2 regions of the Peribacillus sp. P4_B1 genome follow, and region 2 is predicted to be linked to the other one. Evidence: riboswitches for the same ligand, from Rfam matches in the RefSeq annotation. Region 2 holds a riboswitch; the other holds the start of a gene.
What was found. A riboswitch is a leader RNA that binds a small molecule or an ion and turns the genes downstream of it on or off. The one in region 2 is predicted to bind glycine.
Positions count from the first base shown of each region.

Region 1 (7,733 bases), on a different contig from region 2:
GAACTTGCTCCTTCGGTGGCTTGTCGCTTTGCACTCTCCCACAACTGTCATCCGCTTATTCAATTTGATACATTTAGAATAGTTGTTGATAATAATTATGTCAAGTATTTTTGAAAGCGCTAACAATGATATTCTGAGATATTTTTTTGAATTTTAATATGATCATCCAGATATCTTAAGCTTTTTATAACGGGCAGATTTTTTACTCACCGAGTTGGAAAATATGGAGCGGCAGCTATCTGGACAAACACCGTTAATGGAATCAAAGGGTTTCTTGCCACTAATTCCCCGCTGCCTCTCTCTGATTCGCCTGATCTACCTGCGTTTTGCGCATCTTATAAATCGCAACCAGCATAATAAACCAAACAGGAGTTACGATTAAGGCAACACGAGTATCGTTCGCAAGTGCAAGAACAACAAGGACGAACGCTAGGAAAGCAAGGATCAAGTAATTGGAAAATGGATAAAGTGGTAATTTAAATTTGTTCATTTTCACTAGATCTGGTCTTGTTTTACGATATTTCAAATGGCTGATGACGGTAATTCCCCAAATAAAAATGAAACATACTGTAGAAATACTTGTAATCAAGGTAAATACTCCTTCAGGCATTAAATAATTCAAAACAACGGAAATTAAAATGACAACCGTTGAAAAGACCAATGCATTGGAAGGTACTTTACGGTCATTAAGTTTTGCAAACGGTACAGGTGCATTTTTATCTTTGGCAAGTGAGTATACCATCCGGCTTGTACTGAAGATTGCACTGTTACATGCCGAAGCCGCCGATGTTAAGACGACAAAATTGATGATACCAGCAGCTCCAGCGATACCTACAGCCACAAATACTTGGACGAATGGGCTTTCCGTTGGGATGATTGCGTTCCACGGATAAACACTCATAATGACAATAAGTGCGCCAATGTAGAAAATTATAATCCGAATAGGAATATTATTGATCGCTTTGGGGATAACTTTTTCTGGATCCTCTGTTTCACCTGCTGTTAGTCCTACAAGTTCAATGCCAACAAACGCAAACACTACCATCTGGAATGAGAGGATAAAACCATTTATTCCATTTGGGAAGATACCTTCGTGACTCCATAGATTCGTGAAACTTGCTGCGCCTGAATCAGTGGAAAAGCCTTTAATAATCATGAAAATACCGATAACAATTAGTGCTAGAATAGCTATGACTTTAATTAATGCGAACCAGAACTCCATTTCGCCAAAAAGTTTTACCGTTGCAAGATTCATAAATAGCAGAATGACAAGTGCAATTAATCCTGGCATCCACTGTGGTACAGAGGGAAACCAGTATTGAGTATAAAGACCAACTGCTGTTAAGTCGGCCATTGCGATTGAAATCCAGCAAAACCAGTAGGTCCAGCCGGTTACAAATGCAGCCATATTACCTAAATAGTCTCTTACAAAGTCGACAAAGGAATGATAGTGCAAATTAGATAAGAGTAGTTCTCCAAGTGCGCGCATGATTAAAAAGCAAATGACGCCTGTAATCATGTAAGCAATTAAAATGGATGGCCCGGCTAAATGAATAGACTTTCCTGCTCCAAGAAATAATCCCGTTCCGATTGCCCCACCAATAGCGATGAGTTGTACGTGCCTGTTTTTTAGCCCTCTATCTAACTTTTGTTCCTGCATACGAATTCCCACTTTCTACTTTTATAGGATACTTGGATTTTTTCCCAATAAAGAGTCTGTCTTTCAATGAGTGTGAATTATTAGCGTACTGGGAAACTGTCCACCACTGTAAGCGCTTTCTTGGATAGGTACTAGATATAGTGAAATAGATCTACCAACCTTTTTGAAAATATAGCGTTAATTGTACAAATCAAAAGATAGACTCATTTATCACAGACCTTAATGCACCTCCTTTCTTTTTATCTTTCCTAATAAAAAAAGGACAGAGGAAAGATAGGGATTTTCCTACCTTCCTCTGTCCTTTTACCTGAGAGTTTAACTCCTTCGGTGGCCTATGGCTCTCTTCAGAGACGCGTCCTATTGTAGTCCTTTTACCTGAGAGATTAGTCCCCTGCTTTTTAGGGTTTGCTCCTTCGGTGCTAAACAATGTTTAGTCTCTCCCACAATCATCATCCGCTGATATAAAGTTGTTTTAATAGTTGTATACTATCGGTTTTTAATGGACATTTCAACGCTTATCTGAAAAAACTTTATTTTCTGAAATTTCACCACAGACAATTTTCAACTTTATGAACAGTATATATTTTAGAAGTTATTAGCTACGAAAAATCAAACTTATTAGCTGCTTTTCCATTTGCAAGGAATCCAAACAAGCTTATGTATAAGCGAAACATTTTTACATTTTTCCGATTGACTATAAGGCTAAATTTTCAAGATAGGAAATTACATAAGTCTATAGTTTTAACATAATTGATGTATGGAAAAAGAGAAAATTCGCGACACGCGAGAATGCTTGCAGCAGTAAAGATTGGTTAGAAGCTTCCTCCCTAAGTTCAGCAGTAGTTGCAGAAGCTTTCTCTTTTGCAACTTCCTCTTTGCCCCCACCACCTGCTATATTAGCAATGATGATAATTGCTAGAACCCATACCCACGACTTCTTTGGTTTCTTTAGTTTGATTTCCTTTTCCTTATCCATTTACCTCTTACCCCCATTTCAGTTTTGCAGACGGACTGTTGTAAACAGAAATAGAATAACATAATTTAGATCAATAAGGTTTATATTTATCATCACGTATTTATTTTCACTTTCTTTGTTAAATCATTATGTATTCGAACCAAATACAAAAAAGGAGGATTTAAGAATCCTTTATTTGGAATTTCGCATGAAAGGGAGTTAATGAATACTCCTAAGTAGTATAGTTTACAGTTTTGTCCAGATTAAAAAGAAAAGACCAAGTATTTAGGAGCTGAAACTATAACTTTTGGTATTGAACCACATCTATCTTTTCGGCCAAAAAACCCAAAGGTAAATAATTATTCTACAATACTTGACGTGTTCACAAAACGATTTTCCATTACTGTTTACCAGCGTCAAACTGGGACTTTAATTTGGTTAGCAGGCACCTTTTAAAACATGTCTATAAAGTATGATCAAATCTATACCTTACCCTTATAAAAATTCAATTGAAGCATTCTTTTATAAAAGGGGATGATTTATTTGTATTCCCATTCATAAAAATAGGTGAAAATTCGAAGTTATCATTGCCTTTTCCCGTTAGCCACTCCATCCACCATGCATGAAAGTTTCCCTTCACACGGAGAGATCCGACTATCAGCTACAACCCATTCTTTAGCCTTTCTCGGTATCAGTTGCTTATTATCAATAGAATTATCTAATACAGCAAAGCATGTCATCATCTGTACCACGTCTTACAAATATTCTATTCTTTTTCCTAATCTAACTCATAATAACCACAAACAACATATCCTACTGCTTTTGCTGCCACGAGAAGGGCATCTTCATCGATATCAAATTTAGGATTATGATTAAAATAAGGTTTTTCTACTCCTTTAGGTGTACAAGCAATGTAAAAGAAGCAGGAAGGAATTTTTTCAGCATAGTAAGCAAAGTCTTCAGATGGCGGCATTGCTGGAAATTCCTTTACTTCTTTAATATCTTTATCATTTGCATTCTTAAGTGACTCGGCAACCTTTCCTGTTAATTCAGGATCATTATATAAAGGTGGATAGTCATTCGTATAAGTTAGATCACATGTTACACCAAATTCTTCTTCAAGTCCTTTTACAAGACGTTTAACTTCTTTTTCAATTTTATCTCTTGTTTCAACAGTCATATAACGAATATCGCCTTCAAGCTCTACGCTGTCTTTAATTATATTAAATGTTCCTTTTCCATCAAAAGATCCAATCGTAATCACACCAATATCAAAAGGACTTAATCGACGGCTAATAATCGTTTGAGCAGCGGTAACAAAATGAGCACCAGCGACAATGGCATCATTCGCTAAATGTGGTGAGGAACCATGTCCACCTCTACCTTGAACTTTTAATTTCAAATAAGCCCTGCCGGTAAAAGAATATCCAGCATGATAACCAACAACTCCTGCTTCGTCCATTGGCAGCAGATGGATGCCAAATATATTATCTAAATCGTCAAGCACCCCGGATTCTACAATACTCTTTGCCCCGCCTGGCGGAACTTCCTCCGCATGCTGATGAATAATTTTGATTGTACCTGGAATTTCATCTTTTAATTGAATGAGGCAATCGGCTAAGACTAATAAGTAGGCAGTATGTCCATCATGACCACACGCATGCATAACGCCTTCATTTTTTGATTTAAAGGCTATATTCGTTTCTTCAACGATTGGAAGTGCATCAAAATCAGCTCGAAGACCGATGTTTTTTCCAGGCTTTCCACCTTTAATGGTCACGATAACTCCGTATCCATTACCTACATTAGATTGAACTTCTACGTCCTTTTCTTTATAAAAATCAATAATATATTGAGCTGTCTTTTCTACTTTAAAAGAAAGCTCAGGATTTTCGTGTAGGTGCCTACGAATTTTAATCATTTCCTCTTTACGGGATTCTAGAATTTCCATTAATTCACTTCTCATAATCTCTTCATTCCTTCATTATTTTTTGAAAACGCCACTATATGTAGCGTTTTACATTTCCAACTGCTAATTATTCTGCAATAGGGTTCCGGTTACTACCAGCGGTGATTTTTTAGAAGCATTAGATGTTTTACCGGCATCTTTTGGCACCAAAAAGATAATAGATAATAGATAATATTAAATTCCAAGTCCAAATTTTGTAATTTTTACTCTTCAACACGAATCATCGCAAGCACGGCTACTAATAACCAAGTGATAACATACCTGATTGGAATGAATAAAATCCACGACCAACTTGTCTTTTTTTCAGGATAAGATCATATGTCAAGAATGAATGTTTTAGATAATTTAACCTTTAATTGATAATAGTTTTTTTAAAAGCATCTGAATATCTCTAAGGTAAATTTGATTATTCCAGTGTTCTTCTTCCAAATAAATAAAAGTGAAGATGATCTATCCCTGCTCTCCATAATGAGTAAACTTTAGTTCAAATGTGTTTTAAGTTTATCAATTACTCAGGGAAGTTTCACTAACCTGCCTTTTTATAAGCTTTCCCCTTATAAAGAAAAGCTACCGCTAGTTTAGTACATTTGTCCAAAATACCTTATAAGTCAAATTTCTCACCTGATACCAATCTTACTTCTAATGTCTTTTAAGAATGGTACACTAATTTCTATTGCTTTATCTGTTCATTCTTTTAAATTTTTATCCAGAGTTTTTGGAGAAGACATTAATTCATTATATTTCTCGCGCGATACTTCATTAAATCTATTCATTACATTAAACAATTCCTTTTTGGCTTCACCTCAGCCAATTCCTTGTAAATTTTGCTCTTTTATCTTTTCAGTTTCAGTATAAGATGTGAATATAATAGATGTATCGGGATCTTTTGGTGTTTCTGGTGGTAATGAATCAGTTTTGATTTTATATATGAGTTTTTGTAACTTTTTGGCTCTTCAATGGATGGAATTATATTATAATAACTTTTACTCATTTTCCGACCATCTAATCCTAGCAGTCTCTTCTTGTATTTTGTACTCTAGTAATAGGAATGTTCCCCCATAGTTATGATGGAAACTTTCAGCAATATCTCTAGCAATTTCTATATTCTGAACTTGGTCTTTCCCTTTATATTTAGAAATTTTTCACCTCCAGAAACAAAAAAAGACCTTATGAGAATAAACTCATAAAGTCTTATAAAAAAGACGGAGCTTTTTGCTCCGCCTGGGATGTCAGAATATTTTTTTCTCATTCAACTCGAGAGCTAATTCTTTGAAAAACTGAAGCGATTCTGGATTTCCCATGGAGTCTGCATTCACCACTTTATCAAACTCGAAACCTAGCAACACTTTGCGTATCGGTACTTCCATTTTCTTTCCGTTCAAGGTTTTAGGTATTTGTTCAACGACATGGATCTGGTCTGGGATAAAACGAGGGGACACATGTCCTCGGATTTGTTCATTGATTTTCGATGTCAATGCTGCATCCAGGATTTTACCAGGCTTAAGGACGACGAACAGCAGCAAGGAAGAACCGCGGCCAAGCACTTCTCTATCAATGGCAAGGCTTTCCATAACTTCATCGATCGCTTCGACGACGCGGTAGATATCGCTAGTCCCCATCCGTACACCAGAACGGTTAATGGTCGAGTCGGAACGTCCATAAATGACGCAGCTGCCCTTGTCGTCGATCTTTATCCAATCTCCATGTTTCCATATTCCAGGATACGTATCGAAATAACTCTCGTAATATCTTGACCCGTCTTGATCATTCCAGAAGTAAAGCGGCATGGACGGCATCGGTTTAGTAATGACCAATTCACCGACTTCATTAATCAATGATTGACCTTGTTCATCAAAGGCTTCTGCACGAACACCTAATGCCCTTCCTTGTATCTCCCCGATTCTTACAGGTAATGTTGGAACACCACCTACAAATCCGGCACAAACATCGGTTCCGCCACTAGATGAACTGAGCCATATATCTTTCTTGACATTCTCATACACCCATTTGTATCCGTCACCTGACAATGGAGCCCCAGTTGAAAAAAGAGCCTTCAATTTTGTTAAATCATATCTTCCCATTGGCTTGATTCCTAACTTCATGGAATTCGTAAGGAAAGGTGCACTTGTTCCAAAGAAAGTCATGCCTGTGTCTTCAGCCAATTCCCAAAGGGCATCCATATTCGGAAAGGCAGGGCTGCCGTCATAAAGAACAATCGTCCCTTCATTAAGCAAACCTCCCATTAGTAGATTCCACATCATCCAGCCTGTCGTCGTAAACCAGAATACCGTATCCTCGGAAGTCATGCCTTGATGCAATCTTGTTGATTTAAAATGCTCCAATAATATACCGCCATGCCCTTGTACAATTGGTTTTGGCATTCCGGTTGTACCTGATGAATAGAGAATCCAAAGCGGATGATCGAACGGAACACTTTCAAAAGATAATTCCGCCGTTTCTTTTAATAGGTCATCCCAAGGGATTGTATTTGCCAGATTCACTTCCACAACCTTTTTTTCTATGTAAGGAACCAACACGGTATGCTTAACAGTGCCCAATTCCTGTTTAAGCTGTGAAACAACGGATGTTTTATCATATACTTTTCCGTTGTACTGATACCCATCAACCGCCAGTAATAAAACCGGTTCAATCTGTTTAAAACGATCAATGACGCTTCTTGCACCAAAGTCAGGAGAACAACTGGACCAAATGCCACCTATACTTACTGTTGCCAAGAAAGCTATGACCGCTTCAGGTATATTTGGCATATAGGCAACAACACGGTCACCCGGTTTCACACCAAGTTCCCTTAATGAATGGGCGACAGAAGCCACTTTTTCTTTCAGCTCTTTCCAGCTAATCTCTTGCTGCCTGATATGTTCGGAACGAAAAAAAATCGCCGTTTTTTCTTCTTGAGCATTCAATAATGCATTTTCAGCATAATTAAGCCTTGCCCCTTCGAACCATTTCGCACCTGGCATGGCTTGCTCCGCTAAAACCCTGTCATATTTCCTGGCGGCTTTTACATCACAATAATCCCAAATTGAAGCCCAAAATTCCTCCAGTTCATCAACCGACCATTTCCATAATTCATGATAATCATGAAATGATAAACCTTTCTTTTCTTTTAACCATTTCACATATTGAGT
Region 1 covers NZ_JBFUHM010000028.1:7,783-15,515, reverse strand. Annotated here, with positions in the region: gene AC1DVK_RS16275 (amino acid permease) at 281-1,660, opposite strand; glycine riboswitch at 1,954-2,010, opposite strand; glycine riboswitch at 2,014-2,113, opposite strand; gene AC1DVK_RS16270 (hypothetical protein) at 2,394-2,636, opposite strand; gene AC1DVK_RS16265 (amidohydrolase) at 3,394-4,581, opposite strand; gene AC1DVK_RS16260 (acetoacetate--CoA ligase) at 5,814-7,733, opposite strand, start outside.
Region 1: another riboswitch for glycine. It lies ahead of AC1DVK_RS16275 (amino acid permease); the one in region 2 lies ahead of gcvT (glycine cleavage system aminomethyltransferase GcvT).

Region 2 (22,355 bases):
TGGGTAAAGCAATTATATAATAAAGATTGTCTGTATTCGTTAAGGTAGAAGGGAGTTTTTATGTTTGGAAATATTATATACACTGCTCATCATCTTAGGAGTGGTTATTGCGTATTCACTTTTTAATTGGTACCGCCAGCGTAAAATCGTTAAAACATTAACACAGGACGAATTTATCGCTAACTACAGAAAAGTGCAGCTAATCGATGTGCGGGAACCGAATGATTTCGATAATGGCCATATCTTAGGCGCAAGAAACATCCCTATGACGCAAATGAAAACCCGCTTGGTCGAAATTAGGCCGGACAAGCCTGTATATTTGTACGCTCAAAGCGAAATCATCAGCGGAAGAGCTGCAGCCATGCTATACAAAAAGGGCTACAGGGAACTTTTTCACTTAAAGGGCGGTTTCAAGATGTGGACCGGGAAAATCAAAGCAAAGAAATAAGACCCCATCTCCGCATGGGCTCTTTTAAATTAAAAAGCCTTCATACGCATCATGCGTGCTCCAGGAAAATGAAAGTTAACTGTTCGACTTTAATGAATTCTTACATAAACATGAAAAATCCCCGCCGGCAGGCAGGGATTTTTTTCGTGTAAGCTATCAGTCTATGCTTGATAGCGCAGAATAGGTTTTCTTGCAGCAAGAGTTTCATCAAGCCGCTTAATAACGGTTGTATGCGGAGCTTCCTGAACGATTTCCGGGGTTTCTTCAGCTTCCTTGGCAATCTGGATCATTGCATCGATGAATGCATCCAGCGTTTCTTTTGACTCGGTTTCAGTCGGTTCTATCATCATTCCTTCTTCCACGTTCAACGGGAAGTAAATGGTTGGAGGATGATACCCGAAATCCAGCAATCTTTTTGCTATATCGAGGGTCCTTACCCCTAATTTCTTTTGCCTGCGTCCGCTTAATACGAATTCATGCTTACAATGACGATTATATGGTAAGTCAAAAAATGGTTCCAACCTACGCATCATATAATTGGCATTGATGACCGCATTCTCTGTGACGGCTTTAAGGCCATCAGGACCCATTGAACGAATGTACGTATAAGCTCTAACATTTATCCCGAAGTTCCCATAGTATGGTTTTACCCTGCCAATGGATTGCGGGCGGTCATAATCAAGAACGAATTGCTCATCTTGTTTTACAACAAGCGGTTTAGGCAAGTAGGGAATCAAATCCGACTTTACCCCTACAGGGCCGGAACCCGGACCGCCGCCGCCATGCGGACCTGTGAATGTTTTATGGAGATTTAAGTGAACCACATCAAAGCCCATATCACCCGGGCGTGCTTTTGATAGGACTGCATTCAGATTGGCTCCGTCATAGTAAAGCTTCCCACCTGCATCATGGACAAGTTGTGCCATTTCCAAAATGTTCTCTTCAAACAATCCCAATGTATTGGGGTTCGTCAGCATCAAGGCCGCCGTATCCGGTCCGACAACACGCTTTAAATCTTCAAGGTCGACTAACCCATTTTCATCGGACTTCACTGTAATCGTTTCAAGTCCGGCAACAGTTGCAGATGCAGGATTCGTACCGTGTGCAGAATCAGGTACGATCACTTTCGTCCGTTCTGTATCGCCATTCGCTTCGTGAAAAGCGCGAATCATCATCAACCCTGTCCATTCACCGTGTGCACCTGCTGCAGGTTGTAATGTCACTAGATCCATTCCTGTGATTTCCGTTAAATGTTCCTGCAAATCAAATAATAGTTCCAAGGCTCCCTGGACTGTAGTCGGGTCTTGATATGGATGGATATGGGCGAAACCGTTATAGCGTGCCACATTTTCATTTATTTTCGGATTATATTTCATCGTGCATGAACCCAGCGGATAAAAACCCGAATCCACCCCATGATTCCGTTTGGAAAGTGCTGTATAGTGACGCATGATATCCAGTTCGGACACCTCAGGAAGCTCTGCCTCTTCTTCACGGATGTAGTCGGCAGGAAGAATTTCTTCGAGCGGAATAGTTGCAACATCCATTTCTGGCAGACTGTACCCGATTCGACCGGAAGTGCTGATTTCAAAAATGAGTGATTGATCTTGATTATTCATGTTGATCCCCCAATTCCTGCGCAAGTGCATCGATTTCTTCTTTTGTTCTAAGTTCCGTTACCGCAACCAGCATATGGTCTTTCAGCTCAGGATAAACCGTCCCTAAATCGAAGCCGCCAATCATCCCTTTTTCAAAAAGGTTTTTATTGATTTCTGAAAACGAAGCAGGCAGTTTAATGACAAATTCATTGAACGAAGGACCGTCGAACATCACTTCTATCCCTTTTGCCTTTATAGCTTTTTTCGCATAGTGTGCTTTTTGAATATTTTGCACGGCCATTTCTTTGACACCCTTTTTCCCAAGCGCCGTCATTGCAACAGAAGCTGCCAAGGCATTCAACGCTTGATTGGAACAAATGTTGGATGTGGCCTTATCACGGCGAATGTGCTGTTCACGAGCTTGAAGCGTCAACACAAAGCCCCTTTTTCCATTTTCATCCACCGTTTGACCGACGAGCCGGCCCGGAACTTTCCGAACAAGTTTATTAGTAACGGCAAAATATCCACAGTGAGGTCCCCCGAATGCCGCTGGAATGCCGAATGGCTGAGCATCTCCCGTTACGATATCTGCACCGAGTGAACCTGGGGGTGTCAAAGCCCCCAGTGCAAGCGGATTACTGGAAACGATAAACATGGACTTGGCGCCATGAATGATTTCTTCCATTTCTTTCAATGGCTCTATCCGTCCAAAAAAATTCGGATATTGCACAATCACTCCTGCAATGTCATCATTCATTAATTCCTTTAAAGCAGCCATGTCCGTCACACCGTCTTTATAAGGAATTTCAATCACTTCCACGCGTTGCCCTTTCGCATATGTCTTCACAACTTCTCTTGATTCAGGATGAACTGCTCCTGAAATGAGAATCTTCTTGCGCCGAGTCTGACCTGAAGCAAGCATGGCCGCCTCAGCCAGCGAAGTCCCGCCGTCATACATGGAGGAGTTAGCTACGTCCATACCCGTCAACTCACAAATCATCGTTTGATATTCAAAGATGGCCTGCAGTTCACCCTGTGAAATTTCGGGCTGATAGGGAGTATAAGCCGTATAAAATTCAGAACGGGAAAGAACGTGATCGACGATGACCGGTGCATAATGGTCATAGACACCCGCACCAAGGAAGGAAGCATAGTTTTTAAGATCCGCATTCTTGGCAGCAAGCCTTGATAATTCTTTCATTAATGCAGGTTCCGATTTAGCAGGTTTGATATCGTATTCTCCTTGAAAGCGAACACTTTCAGGGATATCATTGAAAAGTTCTTCAACAGCAGGTACCCCTATAACTTCCAGCATTTCTTGTTTATCTTGCTCTGTCATGGGTAAATAACGATGTTTCATCTAATGACCATTCCCCTCTATTTACGTGGTTTTTTATAAAAAGGTGTTTGTATTATAACGGCTTTCAAACGTTTGGAACGGATTTCCACTTCAATTTCCGCATCCAGCACCGAATATTCCTTATCGATAAGTACCAATCCTACGTTTTTCTTCAACGTTGGTGATTGGGTACCAGTCGTGACCTCCCCAATGACTTTGTCCCCGCTGTAGACCTTATACCCATGACGAGGAATGCCACGGTCAATCATTTCAATTCCCACAAGCTTCCGGGGTGCCCCTTTCTCCTTTTGTTCAGCAAGAACGGCTTTCCCGAAAAAATCGGCTTCCTTATCCACTTTTACCGCAAAACCAATCCCGGCTTCTATTGGAGTAATGTCCGCTGAAAGCTCCTGCCCATACAGCGGCAGTTTCGCTTCAAAACGCAGGGTATCACGAGCACCTAAACCAATCGGCTGTATCCCTTCTTCCTTTCCGGCATCCATTATCGCCTTCCAAAGGGCAGGGCCGTTTTCACTGTCGCTATATATTTCAAAACCATCTTCACCAGTATATCCAGTACGGGATACCAACGTGGAGATACCATTTATCATGACATTCTCCTTGAACTTGAAAAATCCAATTTCACTTAAGGCAGTATTTTCTGAAAGTTTTTGCAATATCTTCTCTGCAGATGGTCCTTGAAGTGCTAGCTGTATATAGTCACTCGATACATTCGTAATTTGGGCATTTTCCGTTAGATTAGCTTGCAGCCAATCGAAATCTTTTTCTGTATTCGCTGCATTGACCACGAGCAGATAGTCGTCTTCCGCCCTTTTATAAACGATGAGATCATCAACCGTCCCGCCGTTTTCATAACACATGGCCGAATATTGGGCACCGCCCGTTTGCAGCTTTGATATATCATTAGTCAGCATCTTCTGTAAAAAGGAAAGGCTCCCAGGACCCTTAACATCAACTTCCCCCATATGCGATACATCGAACAGACCCGCTTTTGTACGTACGGCTTCATGTTCGTCCTTTATACCCGTAAATTGGACAGGAAGTTCCCAGCCGCCAAAATCAATCGTTTTCCCTCCGTATTCACGATAAACCTCAAATAGTGGTGTTCTTTTTAAATTGGTCAAAAAATGACCCCCCTCAGATTTTTTAAAATTAAATTGGCTTCATTATCAAAGCTTTTTGTCCTTACGCATCAGATATTCTGATTCATGATGTAAAAAAAGCACAAAAAAGGACAGAGAAAGCCCGTTTGAGCTTTTTCTCTGTCCTGAAACCTGAAAGTTTACCTATATAATAGGTTTTCCCCTTTGGTGGCCGTCCCAAACGGGCGGCGCTCTCCAGAGTTGCGTCCAATAAGAGTTCTTTTGCCTGAGAGATTCACTGCTAAGTTTGCTCCTTCGGCGCTACATCCGTAGTCTCTCCCCTTATCTTCACCCGCATATTATGGTCTACCAATGAAATTAAGCGAATAAGCCCCACCCATTAGTAAAACCTTTGAGCATCATAGAATGCATTCTCTGCCAAATCTCCAAAAACTCCAGAAAAACGTTTACATGATCTCCTTCGGTAATCTTGGATAAAGCAGGTACCTATAGCCCATACTAAGAAAACGCGAATTGCAAATCGATACAAAAATTCTTTTTAGCGTTTGGAAATTGGAATTTTCTAAATATACTTATATCCTACCCTAAGAAACTTATCTCTGCAATATCTTTTGAAGAGAAATATTTTTCTTACTTCACATATGAAATGTTCGGTTTTTGACCTTATATTAAGGAATTTATGATTTAAGAGGGAGTTATTTCTATGAAAATCAATATATCCTTCAATTCTGAATGGAATGACGAGTTTTTACAAAAGGTGGAAAATGATGGTCCATGGGGAAATTGGGAGCTTTATAAGTTGGCGGTTAAAATGGAGGAAAATCTCATCATTCCTGATTTTGAAGGTTTACAGGCACCCAAGCACCTTCCTCAGTTAACCCCGCTTCCCCATCAATTGGAAGCTGCAAAGCAAGTGGTGGAAAAGATGAATGGAAAGGCCATTTTAGCAGATGAAGTAGGTCTCGGAAAAACAATTGAAGCCGGCTTGATCCTAAAGGAGTATATGATCAGAGGCCTTGTAAAGAAGGTATTGATCCTTGTACCAGCTTCCCTTGTAACACAATGGGCTTTTGAATTGAATACGAAGTTTCATATTCCGGCAGTCGTTCAGAGAAAAAGTTATGTGTGGGACTCCTGTGATGTGGTCATTTCATCCATTGATACAGCGAAACGCGCTCCACATCGTGATATCATTTTCAATCAGGAATATGACTTCATCATCATTGATGAAGCTCATAAACTTAAAAATAATAAGACGAAGAACTATGAATTCGTCCAAAATCTGAAAAAGAAATTTTGTTTACTCCTGACAGCTACTCCCATTCAAAATAAAGTCGAGGAAATTTTTCACCTCGTTTCGTTATTGAAACCAGGCCACTTGGGAAATGCCTCACTCTTTTCAGAAAAATATAAAGGGAAAGGCCGGAACATAATTGAAGATGAACACCTAAAGGAATTGGTCAACACTGTGATGATTCGAAACCGGCGGGCCGATACTGGTATTGAATGGACAAAAAGGCATGTGGAAACCATCACCATTGAATTTTCTCCAACCGAGCAGGCATTGTACGATGCAGTTTCAAAATTCAAACCTATTTCTGATGGAACAAAAGGAAGCGCCTTTTCAGCTCTCACTCTCCAAAGAGAAGCCTGCAGCAGCAGAGAGGCGGTCTTTTATACTTTAAAAAACATGAAAGCCAAATACGACCAGCCTACCCCTGACTTTTTGGCAAAGCTTGATGATTTATTTACAAAAGTGAATGAAACGGTTCAGAATTCAAAAGCTGAAAAAGCTTTGGAACTGATCAAGAAAATTGATGACAAAGTGATTATCTTTACAGAATACCGAGCGACTCAGCTTTATCTACAATGGTACCTTCAACAGAATGGAATTTCTTCAGTCCCATTCCGAGGCGGATTTAAACGTGGAAAGAAAGACTGGATGCGAGAATTATTCCAAAAGAAAATTCAGGTATTAATTGCAACAGAAGCTGGCGGGGAAGGGATAAACCTTCAGTTCTGCCATCACTTGATTAATTTTGACCTGCCATGGAACCCCATGAGGCTTGAGCAAAGAATTGGGCGGATTCACCGCCTTGGACAGGAAGAGGATGTCAGGATTTATAACTTTGCCACGAAAAATACTGTTGAAGAACATATTCTAAAGTTACTATACGAAAAAATTAATTTATTTGAAAAAGTAATTGGTGAATTGGATGATATTCTAACCAAACTGGATATTAACAACATTGAAGAATATTTAATTGATGTGGTCGGCGAGTCCAAAACAGAGGGCGAAATGAAAATCAAGATGGATAATTTTTCATCGATGATCCAATTCGCTCAATCCATGAAGGAAGGTGAGGTTCATGCAGCAACAGGAAATTCATGATTTTTTAATAACTTACTTTAAAGCCAATGAATGTGAAATACTGGATAATAAACCAACCCACCTTACAGTTCAACTAACGATAGAAATGGATAAAGAATTAATGAACCGGCCCTTTTATTGGCACTACCTGGAAAAAACGGGTGGCATTCCGAACCCAGCCCAGATGACTTTCATTACCGATCCAGAACAAGCCCCACCCGACCTAAAGGGAGAAATGATTCATTTTGGCTCCCCTCGGCTCCATCAGATTATTCAATCAACAAAAAAGCTGGCAGGGTATACTAGACTTTTTGAAGATACTCCTCCATCAATGAGCGGGAATAATCCATTGTTCCCATGGCTTACCCTGAATGTGAAAATATCCTACCAATGCGATCGTAAAAAAGATACTTTTATGTCCATCGGATTGAATTTAATTTCAGGAGAAATCATGGAAGGATTTCACCATCGGGTTTTACCGGTTAAGGTCACCCCAAAAATACCGGATTACTCGTTTACGCTTTCACCGCTCATCATGCCGAAGAGTGGATTGGCAAGACTTGATACATACATTAGAAGGAGCTTCGAGGATGATGACCATTCTTGGGCGGAAGAAGCCATGCTGCGCTGGCAGAATGACTTGAACTTATTGGAGCATTTTTACAAGGACATGGACGAAAAAAGTGAGAGTTATTTTACCGAAAAAGAAGCCTTAAAAGCTCAATACGAACCGAACATCCGAATATCCATCATCAACGGAGGTTTGTTTTACCTTTCAGATAGGGCGTTGGGATAGTAAAAACCATACTTAAAAAAACAGATGTCCTAAGTTTAGGACATCTGTTTTATTTTTTGATATTTTTCCTTACGAACATCGACAAAGCAAAAGGGACAATGCCAAACCAATGGGATATACCATGATTTTTATCCTCTTTTCTATGACGGCGCTTTTCTTTTCGTTCTTTTTTGGTCAGATTAAAATACTCGACAAGCTGTTGCGTCAGATATTTAATATAAGCGTTTGTAGACATTTAAAATCACCCTATGCAAAGTATGCCCGGCTAGCGCTTCTTTTAATCCTTCTCTTGTTCGTTAAACACGTAAATCGTTGAAAATGGGTCAGCGTTTTAAAAAGAGAATTGATCTTTGAGTATTACATCGCCTGCTTTTCTATCCATTCTATCACTCTCCCCGCTTCTTTATCATATTGAATGATGACCCTGCCAACGCGGCCATTTTTAGTTGTGGAAGAAAATTCGAGATAGACGTAAGGACCGTCTTGCTTCGTTAAGGAATACTTCACCACACCATTTGGGTATGAGATTTCCCCCTGAATGATGTCCGGGATCACTTCCCCCAGCTCTTCCGTCACATCCTTAACGGCGAGATGTACAAGATGGTCGGCCACAAGCGATTCTTCCACTTCTTTATAAAACCTTTTATCGAGGATAAATTGATCGATCATCAATATCGTCAACATGATGAAAACACTTGCTACAATCATTACCATCGGGAAAACGACTCCTTTTTGATTATTCATCGACTTTCTTCACATTTTTAAAGAAAGGATGAAATCTTCGACTGAAAGTAGTCCCTGCTTTATCCGTTATATTTAAAACAATGACACCGCCATCCTTCTCGACCTGGAATTCCGAAATGTTCTGCAAGATGACCTCATGCCCCATACCATTCACTCGCCTTCGGACCTTATCCTCATATTGTTCAATGGATGATAATTGCTCACCTGAAAGCAAATATAATTTATTTCCCATTACATCCTGATCTATTGAACTCCGGACCTCCTGCTGCATTTGCATAGTAAAGACCTCCCACTCTTTAGGATGTAATTTGTCAATGGACCTCACCTGGGTATGAATGGTTGAAAAAAGTTCTAATACAAAAAGAGACGTCGTCATTAAGATCATTAAAGAAAAAAGCATTTCGATCATCGTAAAACCATCATTTTTTCGCAGCATCACAAATGGATTCATATTTACCAGATTCATCTTCATAACATACACACCCTTCAATCATCCCAGGGAAATCCCCATGGTCCCTCCATATCAATTCATAGGATTTTCTTCGGTAAATGATATCCTGTCCAACAGCTTGTATCTCCCCATCGATGAACGCCGTCAATCTTTCATATAATAAATGGTGGGCTTCTGTCCTTATGACAATATTTTTACGATGTGTCATCAACTCTTCAAGAATCGGTAAAATGGAAAGGACCACGAAAATACAAATGGAAAATGCGGCAATAATCTCAAGGTAGACGTAACCCTTACAATTTCTCAATCCTGAACCTCCCTTTACCGATATTGAGGACCAATTTGTACTTTCCTTTTAAAGTGTCAACCATCATCGTTCCAGCTTTTGAAGCATTTCCATACTGATTAAAATGAAAGCTGAACCCTAATGTTCCACTTAAGAACTGTATATCCTCTGGTATGCTTAACTCTAGAAGAGTTCCCTCCTTATATGACGAAACACTATAAAACTTATTGGTATTATCAATATGGAGGTAAATCAAGCTCTCATGACTGATGGCATACTGTTGTGCGTAGAAAAGATCTTCATGGAATTGAGAAAGAAATAACCTGATTTCCATCCCTTTTGTGAAGCTTGGATATAAATTTGGGCTGATGGAAATCAGGAGTATAAAAATAACGAGGACAATAAGGGTTTCAGACAGGGTATACCCCCCATTGGAATGCCGTATATTCACTTTTCTCCTACTCAACGACCGTTACCTTTCCTTTGTTATCCAAACTAATAGCATTCCCATTAGGACAAGATGTCTGTTTGAGATAGCCTTGACTTTCCAATTCATCGATACTTGCGGGCAATTTAGCATTGTCGATCTCATATGCCTGAACCTGTGCTTGAGCCATCTTAACGAATGCTTCACACCCTTTAGACTGGATTGTAGATTGATTCTTCGTGATATTTGGGATTGTTATAATCAAAAGAATGGATATTACAAGTAAAACAATAAGCATCTCAATTAGTGTAAAACCTCGTTCATTCATCATTTTCTTCATCATATCATCCTGCCCTGAAACCATTTGGCACCATTTGATTTCAGGGCAATTTCACCTCCTGAATGCAGTGCTAAACACTATATACCTTCGAGCAGAGAGAACATTGGCAGCAAAACCGCTAAATAAATGGAAACGATCAAAAGACCTATCAAGGAAAACATAAGAGGCTGAATGATTTTCAAGATTGCATTCATTCTCTCTTCAATTTTCTCGAGTAAAAAACGACTGTAATGATGCAGCTCTGCATCAAGTCTGCCGTATTTTTGACCATTTGCAGCAACCACCGGTAAGTTTCCATCGAAATAGGGGAGCTCCTTAAAGATCATTTCAAGCGATCTTCCCTCAGTCAGATCATCCTTGATGATAGAGCATAGTTTTTGGTAAAAAGGCTGTTGCTGGTTTTTAGAGAATAATTTGATGCTTTCGTTAATCGAAAGCCCTCCGGAAAGCAAACCGCTGAATTGGCTTGCAAAGAAATAAGTTTCGTATAACTTGATGAAGGTCCCGAATATCGGAATGCCCATCAAAATCCGCCGCTGCCTTAATGGGCATAATTCATTGAACCAAAATCGTTTGAGCACATACAGGAATAGGAGCAATCCAAGCAATATGAAGGGGAGGACTGGGAGAATGAATGTAGAAGCTGACATTAATTTCAAGATTGCATTCTGATCGACATCCATCGTGAAATAGATTGCCTGAAATTTAGGAAGGAGAACACTCTGAAGTATATAAAAAACGATGCTTACAAAAATGACTAAGAATACGGGATAGACCATTAACTTTTTTACTTTATCCATATCCTCCGTTCTTTTCTTCCAATATTGCCCTCCTTCTATCAACGCCCGATCCAGGTCGCCGTATTGCTCTCCATAAAATATATAACTTACAAGCTGCGGATGAAAATTAAGGTGAATTAGCACCTGGTGCAACGGATATCCATTCCTTAAATCCTTTATGGCCTGAGCGAAATCTTCCGCTTTCTTCTTCGATTCCTGGAATTCCAGAAAATGTAATGCGTCCGCCAAGGGATAACCATGACTTAATAATTCCCCTAGTTTCGAAATAAAGACCGCCTGTTCTTTTAGCTGCCATTTACTTTTTTGCTTCATCGTATACCAGCCGTTCATATTCCAGGGAATCCACATAGCCCATTGCAACCGCTTTTCCTATTTCATCCTTCAATTGGCGGTAGCTTACCGTACCCCTTCCTTTTTCATCCCCCATCATCCGAAGGACATTGGCCATGCTTTTTCCATAAAGCAATTCATACACACTTGCCCTTTTGTTCCTGGCAGTCATTTGGCAAGCAATAGCACAGTCGCCTTTACATGGTACACAGCTTAATTCAACCAGCCGCTGTGCTGTCACGCCAATCAAACTCTGTTCAATTTCAAGCAGGCTGACACCAAATTCAAGTAACCTGGAGATAGCGCCCTGTGCATCCCTTGTATGCATGGTTGTAAGTATCAAATGACCGGTTAGTGCAGCACGAACTGCAATTTTGGCCGTTTCGGCATCCCTGACCTCCCCAACCATGATCACATCGGGATCATGCCTTAGCACAGCTTTTAGTCCGACAGAATAAGTAATGCCTGCCTTTTCATTGATTTGGACTTGCAGTACCTTTTCGGATACATTTTCAATGGGATCTTCAAGTGATATGATATTTCGATTGATCATCTCATGGGCATGATGAAGCAGGGAATATAGTGTGGTGGTTTTTCCACTTCCGGTTGGACCGGTAAATATGAGCATGCCATGGGAATGCTTCAAAAGTGCAATCAATTTTTGAACGGTGTTTGGAAATAAGGATAACTGTTCTAGAGGAAGGATATTCTGTTGGGGTATTAAGCGGATGACCAAGCTTTCAAGATAGGCAGTGGGTAAAGTGGAAAGGCGGAGTCCAACCACTTGGTTAGCCAAATTGATGGTGATAGCACCACTCTGTGGCCTCCTTTTCTCGCCTATATCCATTGCGGCAAGGAACTTCAAATGGGCTATCAGCCTTTCAGCTTCAAAGAATGATATGGTTTCCTGAGGAACGAGCTTATTGTCTATCCTGAATTGGATGAGGGGCCCCTCCCTGCGAAAAAAAATGTGGATATCCGAAGCCGATGACCGTATGGCACTGGTAAGTATTTTTTCTGCGGTCTTTTCAATCGATATCAAAACATTCATCACCTCCTATGTTTCTTGTGGATGAATTCGACAATCCACGACAAATTCCTGCTTAAGAATAAAAAAATCCTCGAAAAAATTTCGAGAATCGATTTACATGCTCATTTTCAAACCAAGCCTTTGTGAAACCAAATTTCTTAATGCGTCCTCATTATGACCAATCACCAGTTTTTTCCCGTCGATGAGGATGGGCCTTCTTAATAACTTCGGTTCATTTGTTAATAATTGGATGACATCAGAAAGCATCATTTCGTCAATATTAACATGTAAGCTTTTGTAAGCTTCACTTCTTGTTGCTAAGACTTCATCAAGTCCTTCCGTTGTCAATTCAAGAATTCGTTTTAATTCTGCTTCTGTTGGAGTCTCTCTGAATAAATGTCGCTCATCGAAGGAAACATGATTGGCTTTTAACCATTTTTTTGTTTTTCGACAAGATGTACAACTTGGGTACGAAAAGAAAGTTAACTGTTCCATACTAATCCTCCCCGTTCACATTTTGTATATATTTATAATCTTTATAATGACTGTATAACATTTGTATAATTATTGTACATCCATTTACCTTATAAGACCGTTTAAATTGTGAATTTTTTTTAAACTAAGGGGAGTTTGCCATATCTTTTATTCCATTTTTTTCTGCCTGCATTATAATGAACATAGTTAAACTATGGAACCGCAGGAGGAAATAATGGAACAAACGTTAAAAATAACAAACGTGTTAGCAGATCCCACCAGATATTATATATACCAACATATTGTGGACAATCATGGGGATGTATCCGTACAGCAAATCGCCGATTCCTTTAAAATCCATCCAAATGTTGCCCGCCTACATTTGTCAAAACTGGAGGATGTGGATTTGTTGACATCGGATGCCCGTAAGACAGGGAAAGGCGGCCGCCCTAGCAGACTTTATCGTTTGTCTGATAAAGTCATTCAGCTTCATTTTCCATATAGGGACTATCAACTGCTTTCAAGGATTGCAATCCAGACGATGATGAAATTAGGGGAAAAAGGAAAACAAGCTCTTTATGAAACGGGAAAAGTATTCGGAGAGGAATTGATCAATCAGCAACTAGCATTGAACTCAACGCCGATTGATAGACTTGCTTTTGCGGAAAGAGTCAACATGCTTAAAAATGCTGCCACCATTGCTGGTTTATCACCCGAAATACAAGCTAGCGAAGAAGAAAATAAAATATACTTTCGTATCTTCAATTGCCCATTTAAGGAAGTTACCGAAGTAGAGCCAGGTACAATCTGTTCCATGCACAATTCATTTTTAAAAGGTATGTTCGAAGCCTTGTTTGACAATGTCAATATTGTGGAATTAGAAAATATGATGTCTAATTGCACAACGTGCTCATATCAGGCATCGGTTCTCACATAGAAACAAAAGGCATCCTTTACATTACCTTACAATTTCATTTATAATTATTTAGAATGTACACGACTAGACATAAGGAGGGATTCGGATGGAACGCATGTTCAGAGTATGTGGATTTTGGACAGGGATTATGGCAATTTTCTTTTATCTTGGCCATATGCATCAAACGTCTTTACTTTTCTTTGCACAAACCGGCTTTTTTGTACTTTTAAGTTATTTGAAATTATCTGAGCGCATGTATATTTATGTTTTCGGCGCCTATCTTACCGTTTTCTTTGCAGGATTTTCCTACTGGAGCGTATTTATGATGACTCCGGGTACTGCCCATTAAGAACAAGCAATATTACATAACCCATGAATTTTGAATTCATGGGTTTTTACCTGTCCTCATTCAGGAAGGATCCTTGCTTCTTCAGCTAAATTCTTCGATTGAAGCAACACTCTGAAATGTTCACTATATCCCCCTGGAAGGATCAGCCCCCGAATTGCACGGTTACGCTTCGCCGTCTTGGAAAATGGATCAGTCTCTTTGTGGTCCTTCAATTCCTCAAGGATCCCCGTTTTAAGCAGGAATTCATTTTGAATATAAAGCCCCTGATCAAAAAATCCCCTTCTTTTTCCAATTTCAATTAATGTGTCAAAATGGATATGTGTCGTCAAATCCATATCACCTGGATACATAAGTGCATCTTTAATCATTTCATGCTGATAATAGCCCCTCAAGCTCCCTTGAAGATGAGCTGGCTCCTTCCATTCCCTTTCGATATAACCATAATCAATTGTAAGGAGAATACCCGATTCGATACGGGAAACGATCTTCTCATATTCCTCGACCATTTTTAGCGGAACTTCGTATCGTTGTTTTTCAATTAACGTGATAGCCCGATCTGTAAGGTAAGCGAGTATATCAGGGTTGACCAATGGTTCCCTCACTTCCACCAAATCGCCATCCTTTTCAGTGACGAATATCTCTACAAGGGCCCCCTCATACTTTTCAATGACATGTACAGGCAAAGCATCGAAAAGTTCGTTTGAAAAGACGATTCCATTTACATTCGTCCAATTTTCCAAACTGGCAGCAGAAACTGCCTGTTTGAACATCCCCACACGTTCTTGCTGAATCTTTCTGTGATACGGACTGCCATCCACAAGGATATAAGTCAGAGATTCCCATATCAGCGGTTCCGTTTCTTTAATGAAAACGAGGATATCATAAGCCAACTTACCGTCTCCTGCGCCTACTTCGATGATTCTTGGCGATAGTCCGCACATTTTTATCAAATAAACGAACCATCTGGCCAGTGACCTCCCAAATGCATCCCCAACATTACCGGACGTATAAAAATCCCCTTTTGAGCCAATCTTCTTTTTTTGACGCACATAGTAGCCTATATTTGGTGTATACAAAACAGCATCCATATAATCATGATAGGAAATTCCCTTTTGGGGGCTGCTTGCAATCAATTCCTTCAAGTGACCTTTCAACACAATGCCTCCGTCTCTATTAATTCATACTATATATTTAAAGTTCATAAAATGTTCAATTTTTCATGACAACGTTCATAAAAGGTGCACCACTATCAATGAATGTTTCCCCTTTAAAATAGGCATTTTTCAAAGTAAGAAATATTCCACTCCCAGGAAGGCCCTTAAATTCCCGTGAGCCTTTTCATCACCCGCCATTCCCAAATCACCAAAAGAGACAAAATGTTTTTTATATTCAGTATAGTCCCGGAAATGATCCATTTCAATATTTTTACATTATAAGGACTTAAAATAAAACAGGTGCCATCTATGGCACCTGTAATAGTCATTATCTCAAAAAGGGATTGGTATTCTTTTCATCTAAAATGGTCGTGACCGGCCCATGACCGGGAAAAACGATGGCATCATCAGGAAGTGTCAGCAGCTTCGTATCAATGCTTTTCAACAGCACTGCCTCGCTTCCGCCTATTAAATCAGTTCTGCCAACGCTTCCCTGGAACAAGACGTCCCCTGAAAAGAGGAGACGTTCCTCCTTCACATAATACGAAACGCTCCCTGGAGAGTGTCCGGGGGTTTCGAATACTTCAAAAGTGAATCCACCAATAGTAAGTTCCTGCTCATTTGCCAGGATATGATCGGCAGGCTTCATTCGCATTGGATTTTCAGGGAACCAGTTTTGGGAACCATTCAAAGCGGGATCAAGCAGCCACTTAGCCTCTTTTTCGTGAATATATGCTGGGATCTCATAATAATCCCGAATAGCATCAAGGGCACCGATATGGTCAAAATGTGCATGCGTCAATAAAATCGCTAAAGGCTTTAATTTTTTTGTCTGTATGTACTGTATGATTTTCTGAGGCTCTTCACCCGGATCGAAAATGATGCAATCCTGTCCATTGGAAACTACATAACAATTCGTTTGCAGCGGTCCTAGAGGAATTTGTGTCCATTTCATTTCCATCACTCCAATATGATTTTCTATCTACATCTTACACCAATTCACGCACTAATGTTAATCCAGTTTACTCAAGTCATAGAAGTATCACCTTTTAAACCTCGACAAATAATTAAAAAAATATTAAGATATTAACAAATGCAATCTTTTCTACATATTTTTGGTAGTTGCTTTATTCTCTGGGTATATTATTAGAGATTAGGTATTCATTACGAAAAAGGGGGTTTTGATATGATATTAATGGTTGTTTTCGGACTTGTGGCTATCTTAGGGCTGGCAGCTGTATTTACCACATTAAAAAAGAGAAACTTCTTAGGATTCATTTTTGCAGCCGGCAGTGCAGTCGTGTTTGGCTGGTTCACTGTCATGACTGTCATCAACAGCGGTTTTCCTGTTGCCCATTAAAGAAAAAGCTCGCCATCCGGCGAGCTTTTGTATTTAGGTCATTATGTTTGTTTGAACAATCTTTGTATTTGATGGGTTTTCATATCAATCATTTTCTCAAATTGATATCCATATAAGCAGAGGTTGCCATCAAGCGAACAGCTTAATGGTTCATTTTCCATGTCCTTCATCAATTCTTCTTGTGTGCCTTTTGCCCAATTAAATTTAGTTAAGGTAAACCTTCCCTCATATTGGTCTGCATCTTTTGATTCATTAGGAATAAACGTTATGAATTCCTTGTTTTTTTCAATGATATCATAAGATGGAATCACCCAATCTGAAAAGCTTTTCAATAGTGGCACGGAAAAAGAGTGGATCGGCTTGTTTGTTGAATCATAAAAGGCATATGTACCCCGATCTTGTTTTTCTGTCTCCACTTGAATCGTCATCAGCGCTTGTTTCATTTTTTTAAAGTGAATGACATCGAGCATAAGGCTGTCCGCCCCGTCACCATTCAGCGCCTTTCTTTCTAAGGGAGCCGTCAAAGCAGGTTCTTCCTTATCCCAATCGAGAAACATCAATTCCTTTTCGCCTGCCCATTGTGCAAAGGGCTGCGGAAAGTCCAATGTTTCCATCGTTTGATCATCTGGATTCAACACATAGCTGCTGTAAGTCCAGTCTTCATAAAAACTCGATAAAAACAACATGCCATCTTGATATGAATTCCACTCATAAGCTAATTCATAAGCTGGGATTGAAACCGAATAAAGCGGATTTCCTGTTTTATCAAGTATTGTGATTGATGCTTTCCCCGAAGATGTGAAGGACGATACCAAAATATGCGTACCAGACGGACTGATTGATACTTCGGAAAACGCAAAAGCCGGCTGATAGAAAACGGAAGTGTCATTCGTCTCCAAATTCCATGCCATCAACTGGGATACTTTACTACCATCCCGCTTCACAGAATATAAAATGGTTTTAGAATCCAGCCATCCATAAATGGCTTCGATTTTTTCCGTTTCTGCAGTCGGGACCTTTAAATTGCTTACTGAAGTTTCCAGTTTAGATTGGGATTGTTCTTTTTCCGTATCATTTACGGGTTTACTAAGGTCCTTGGAAGGCTCACAAGCCGTGATAAGAAGGATAGTGGAGATAAATAATGGGATGAAACACAACATCTTACAGATGGAAAGCCGCATACAAAGTGCTGCTTTTGATACTTTAATCCCCACACACCTCCCACTTCAAAAATAAACGCCTGGCATATGTGAGCGAGACATTAGAAAGAGAGTAAGGATTACCAATCGAACCCTTACGACTTTCATTATAAAGTAAAAAAGAGAAAAAGTGGCGATTAATTACCTTGTATTTTTTTGGAAGTATATTAGAAAAATGTCATCACATATACAAGCCTGCCATCAAAATCTTAACGGTATCTTTATATATACCAGGTAAATGGGATAAGGGAAGTGGATTGATGCCTTTTCCCAGCTCAATTGTGAACCCGCCACGTTTAAATTCCTGAATGAACCAATCTTTATACCCAGCATGGCTGTCAATGTATTGAACCGCCCGATATCCGCTGCGCTCCTCAAACTCCCTTGCAACATTCGCCGCCTGTTCAGGTTCATGTCCTTCATATCCCCAATAAAATTCCTTTCCCTGTGTGTGAAGTGCTAGCACTCTTTCAAAATTCCGTCTTTTTGCCAGCTCCTTCATGGCCAATGCTTCTGGCTCTGATAAAGCGGTCTCTCCTGGATAATCCCTCGGAGCAGGGACTTTAGGAATTTTCCTTTGCTTTTCAATCTCCCAATTGGCCGGATATTGATTATTCAGGTCTACACCACGGATATTGGCTTTCCAAGCATAAAAAGCAGGATTACCATTATTCATTTTTAATACATTAAATTTCCCCTCTGCCGCCTCCTCCCCCTTTAGGACTAGCTCGACTCCATCAGGATTCACCATTGGAACCATCGAAATAGTAACTTCCCGATAGAAAGGCATACAATCCATTCCGCATAATGTACGATCATTCGTTACTGCCAACAGCAAATCATTCAGCCATTTCATCAAGACCGCCGATGTGATCCATTCATTTGCATGAAACGAACCATTATAATGTATGAGCTTATCACCTTTACCGACCCTCACCTCATGAAGTTCTTTTCCTAATACACTCCTCCCAATCGATTCAACTTTTATGAAGGGATAATGAAAAGAAAGAATATCAAGGTCGTCAAGAAGTGTTTGATAATCATATGGCTTTTCGGTGACAAGCATGGGATGCATGACTCTGACGGGTACGGAAAATGGTTTTTGTTCACCTTGATTCAACAACAATATCGCATCGATTGGCAATTGAGACTGTAAAGCGATATCGGAAAAATCGATATCTAGCCGGGACTCTTCTTGAATAACGAACCCCGGTATTTGCACCTCCATGCCATTTGGCAAAATCCCTCCCGTAATGGAGGGATTTGCATCCTCAATCAAGACACGTGGAATTTGGAACAATTGACTATAATATGCCAAATCATCCCCGCTTCTGCTTACGACTTTCATTCAGCCTCCGCCCCTTTCATTGTTTAATCTTTATGAAACGAAAGGCCGAAAGATGTTCAGGAAGTCTCCCGTGTTTCAAATTGAATGGTGATCCTCCTTTAATGGTGCCGATTCTCCTCACAAAAACAAAAAAACCTGGATTAGCCAGGTTTCCATTTTCAACGTTGCTCATAAAATCGAAGCAAGTCGCCATATATTACTTTATCGGAGTAATTAAGTTCCTGCTTCGCCTTTTCTAAATACTTCTCACATGGACTCTTGTCCGTCGCCGTTCCGGTCTTTTTATCATAGCAGGTATCCATCGTATACAGATGATCCTTCGTGATGAAGCTGCTATCGCGAAGAACGGTGAATTCTATTTTCTCTTCGGAAAATAAATCTTTGCCGAATTCGATATAATCATCATTTTCAACGCCCAATAAATGCAGGAGTGTCGGCCTTACATCAATTTGGCCGGAAACGGTGGAAATCGTTTTTCCCTTCTGTCCTGGGACATGTATGATCAGCGGGACACGCTGAAGTTGGATGGATTCGAACGGCGTGATTTCCTTACCCAGGAACTGGCTCATGGCAGAGTTATGATTTTCCGAAATACCATAATGGTCCCCATATAGTACAATAATCGAATTCTCATATATGCCATCACGTTTCAAATCGCCAATAAATCGTTCCAAGGCTTCGTCCGTATAACGTACGGTCGGAAAATACCGATTCAAGGTTTTGGAATTTGAATCGTATGGTTCCAATGATCGGTCTGCTTCATTCAAAGTGAATGGGAAATGATTGGTTAACTTTATGAATTTGGCATAAAAAGGCTCCGGCATCCCCTTCAAGTGAGCAATTGATTGCTTGAAGAACGATTTATCATTCAAACCCCAATTGATGGAATTCCTTTCAGAGACCTTGTATTCATCACTATCATAAAACCGCTGGTACCCAAGAGAATCGTACATCATGTCACGATTCCAAAAGCTTTTATTATTGGCATGCAAGGAAGCCGTATAGTAACCTTTTTCCGTTAAGATTTCGGGGGTGGCTTTGTATTCATTTTGGGAATGCGTGAAAAATACTGCACCTCTACCTAAAGGATAAAGGGAATTCTCAATAATGAATTCTGAATCAGATGTTTTCCCCTGGCCAGTTTGGTGATAAAAGTTATTGAAATAATAGCTCTCTTTAATGAATTCATTCAGAAAAGGAGTGATTTCTTCCCCGTTCACTGTTTTATTGATGACAAAGCTTTGAGTGGATTCCAATGATACAAGAATCACATTTTTGCCTTTTGCCAGACCATATAGATCATCATTAACCGCTTTTTGATTGGAACGGATATAATTTTCAATTTCCGCCAATTCACTGCCATCCGCAAGGGCGCGTTGAGCTGATGATTTCGTCTGTAATATTGCATCATAGAGATGATAATGGTACGTACCAATATTCTTAACGAGGATTTCGCGGTCAAACGTTCTTGTCAGGAGTTCAGGACGCTCCGCTTCCGCTAAAGCTAAATTAAAGAATGTCACTCCTAAAGTCATTAACACTAAGAATTTACGATCCTGTGGATTGTATGAACGATCGTGGAATATTTTCGGTTTGTATTTGACCAAAAGCATCAAGAAAAGAATATCGGCAAAATACAAAAGGTCACCCGGATTGATCAATTCATGTACACTGCTTCCAAGGTCGCTCATATTGCTCGTTTGAAAAAGAACGGGAATGGTTAAAAAGTCATTGAAAAAGCGAAAAAAAACAAGGTTGGCAAACAGGACAAGGGTGATGAAAAAACTCATGATCAATAAGTATGCTGTCCGCCTTTTTTCCTTTAAAAATATATTTATGCTAAGGGTAAGTAATAGGAAACTGACCGGATTGATGAATAATATGAACTCCTGGACCCAATTTTCAATATCTATCTCAAAACTCGTTTTATAAGCAATGTATGTTTTAAGCCAAAGCGATATTAATAGGACCCAAAACAATGAGTATCCTTGATTTTTGAAGACCCTTTTCACTACTGGTCCCTCCTCATTGAAGAAGCGCTGGCGCTATGAACCAGAGCGTTTCAATCATGGGTCATGGTTCTTCTCTCCCGCAATGCAAAATCAGGAACGATTGGACCTGCCCCTTAAAGTTGTTAAACTGTCTGAAAATTACGTCTACTTTCATTATACCCCTGTTTGCCACAGGGCCACGCAACGGATCAAGTATTCAATTGGCTTTTGATAAGCCAGGCTGCACCTATTACCCCTGCATCATTGCCTAGTGTTGCCAGGCTGATTTTCGTTGATTTATTAACCCGTTTGAATGCATACTTTCCAAAAGCAGAACGGACAGTATCAAGCAGAATGTCCCCCGCTTGTGAAACGCCCCCGCCAATGACGATTTTATCTGGATTCATCACATTTCCAACATGTGATAGTGCTAACCCTAGGTAATTGCCTACCTTATCTACCACAGCTGTGGACAAAGGATCACCTGCTGCAGCGCATTGGAATAACAATTTGGAAGTAACCACATTTCCCTCGTCGACTTTCTGCTGAAGCATTGACTTTTCATCGGCATTATTCAAGGCCTCTAAAGCCATACGGACGATTCCCGTTGCTGAAGCGACCGTTTCCAAACAACCTGTCTTGCCGCAATTGCACGGCGCCCCGCCGTCTGTTATGACCGTTATATGGCCCACTTCTCCAGCAGCACCACTAATACCATGGACAATTTGCCCATTATGGATGATCCCGCCGCCTACACCCGTACCTAAAGTGACACAAACGAGGTCTTTGGCGCCATTACCCGCACCTTTCCACATTTCTCCCAAAGCTGCCATATTGGCATCATTATCGATCACCGCAGGGAGAGATGTCTCCACTTCCAATAAATCTTTTAAAGGATAATCTTTCCAGCCTAGATTGACGGCTTCATATATGGAACCACTTACAAAATTCACAGGGCCGGGGGCACCCATTCCTATCCCAACTATCTTACTCTTCGGTTCATTAAGTTCCACGAGCTTCGCATCAATCGCTTTTGCTATGTTAATCGTAATGAATTTGCCCTTTTCGGAGATGTCCGTGCTGATTTCCCATTTATGAATAATCTCTCCGTATGAATTGATCAGAGCCAGTTTGGTAGTTGTACCGCCTAAATCTACACCCATCAGCCACTTTTCCATCATTCTCACCTTTTTTATCATTTTTTTTTCTTTTTTTCCCTTTCAAGAGACAATTGCTGCCTAATTAAAAGGATTGCCATTTGATAATCTTTCGTATCCATCATCTGCATACGGTGGATTTCCCTGATTTCAGCTTCCATCAGTTCAAGCTCGGCTAGCCGATCACCAATATAAATAAATGTACCGAATCTTTTCAAGTATTGCTGAAGATCATAATATGTTTTCATTGTTAGCCTCTTTAGTCTTTTATATAGGAAAGTATATCGAATCAGCCTCTTTACAACAAGCGTCCATTTCCTCTT
Region 2 covers NZ_JBFUHM010000007.1:3,739-26,093, reverse strand. Annotated here, with positions in the region: gene AC1DVK_RS05585 (rhodanese-like domain-containing protein) at 65-448, shown strand; gene gcvPB (aminomethyl-transferring glycine dehydrogenase subunit GcvPB) at 610-2,067, opposite strand; gene gcvPA (aminomethyl-transferring glycine dehydrogenase subunit GcvPA) at 2,060-3,406, opposite strand; gene gcvT (glycine cleavage system aminomethyltransferase GcvT) at 3,424-4,530, opposite strand; glycine riboswitch at 4,667-4,749, opposite strand; glycine riboswitch at 4,753-4,840, opposite strand; gene AC1DVK_RS05565 (DEAD/DEAH box helicase) at 5,213-6,901, shown strand; gene AC1DVK_RS05560 (YqhG family protein) at 6,879-7,676, shown strand; gene AC1DVK_RS05555 (YqzE family protein) at 7,726-7,911, opposite strand; gene comGG (competence type IV pilus minor pilin ComGG) at 8,034-8,420, opposite strand; gene comGF (competence type IV pilus minor pilin ComGF) at 8,413-8,892, opposite strand; gene AC1DVK_RS05540 (hypothetical protein) at 8,840-9,178, opposite strand; gene comGD (competence type IV pilus minor pilin ComGD) at 9,165-9,608, opposite strand; gene comGC (competence type IV pilus major pilin ComGC) at 9,616-9,924, opposite strand; gene comGB (competence type IV pilus assembly protein ComGB) at 10,002-11,036, opposite strand; gene comGA (competence type IV pilus ATPase ComGA) at 11,020-12,096, opposite strand; gene AC1DVK_RS05515 (Spx/MgsR family RNA polymerase-binding regulatory protein) at 12,199-12,579, opposite strand; gene AC1DVK_RS05510 (helix-turn-helix transcriptional regulator) at 12,794-13,495, shown strand; gene AC1DVK_RS05505 (DUF2626 domain-containing protein) at 13,581-13,823, shown strand; gene AC1DVK_RS05500 (class I SAM-dependent methyltransferase) at 13,880-14,977, opposite strand; gene AC1DVK_RS05495 (MBL fold metallo-hydrolase) at 15,306-15,932, opposite strand; gene AC1DVK_RS05490 (DUF2759 domain-containing protein) at 16,164-16,337, shown strand; gene AC1DVK_RS05485 (YqgU-like beta propeller domain-containing protein) at 16,379-17,551, opposite strand; gene AC1DVK_RS05480 (M14 family metallopeptidase) at 17,718-18,884, opposite strand; gene AC1DVK_RS05475 (LTA synthase family protein) at 19,043-20,896, opposite strand; gene AC1DVK_RS05470 (ROK family glucokinase) at 21,085-22,056, opposite strand; gene AC1DVK_RS05465 (YqgQ family protein) at 22,071-22,280, opposite strand.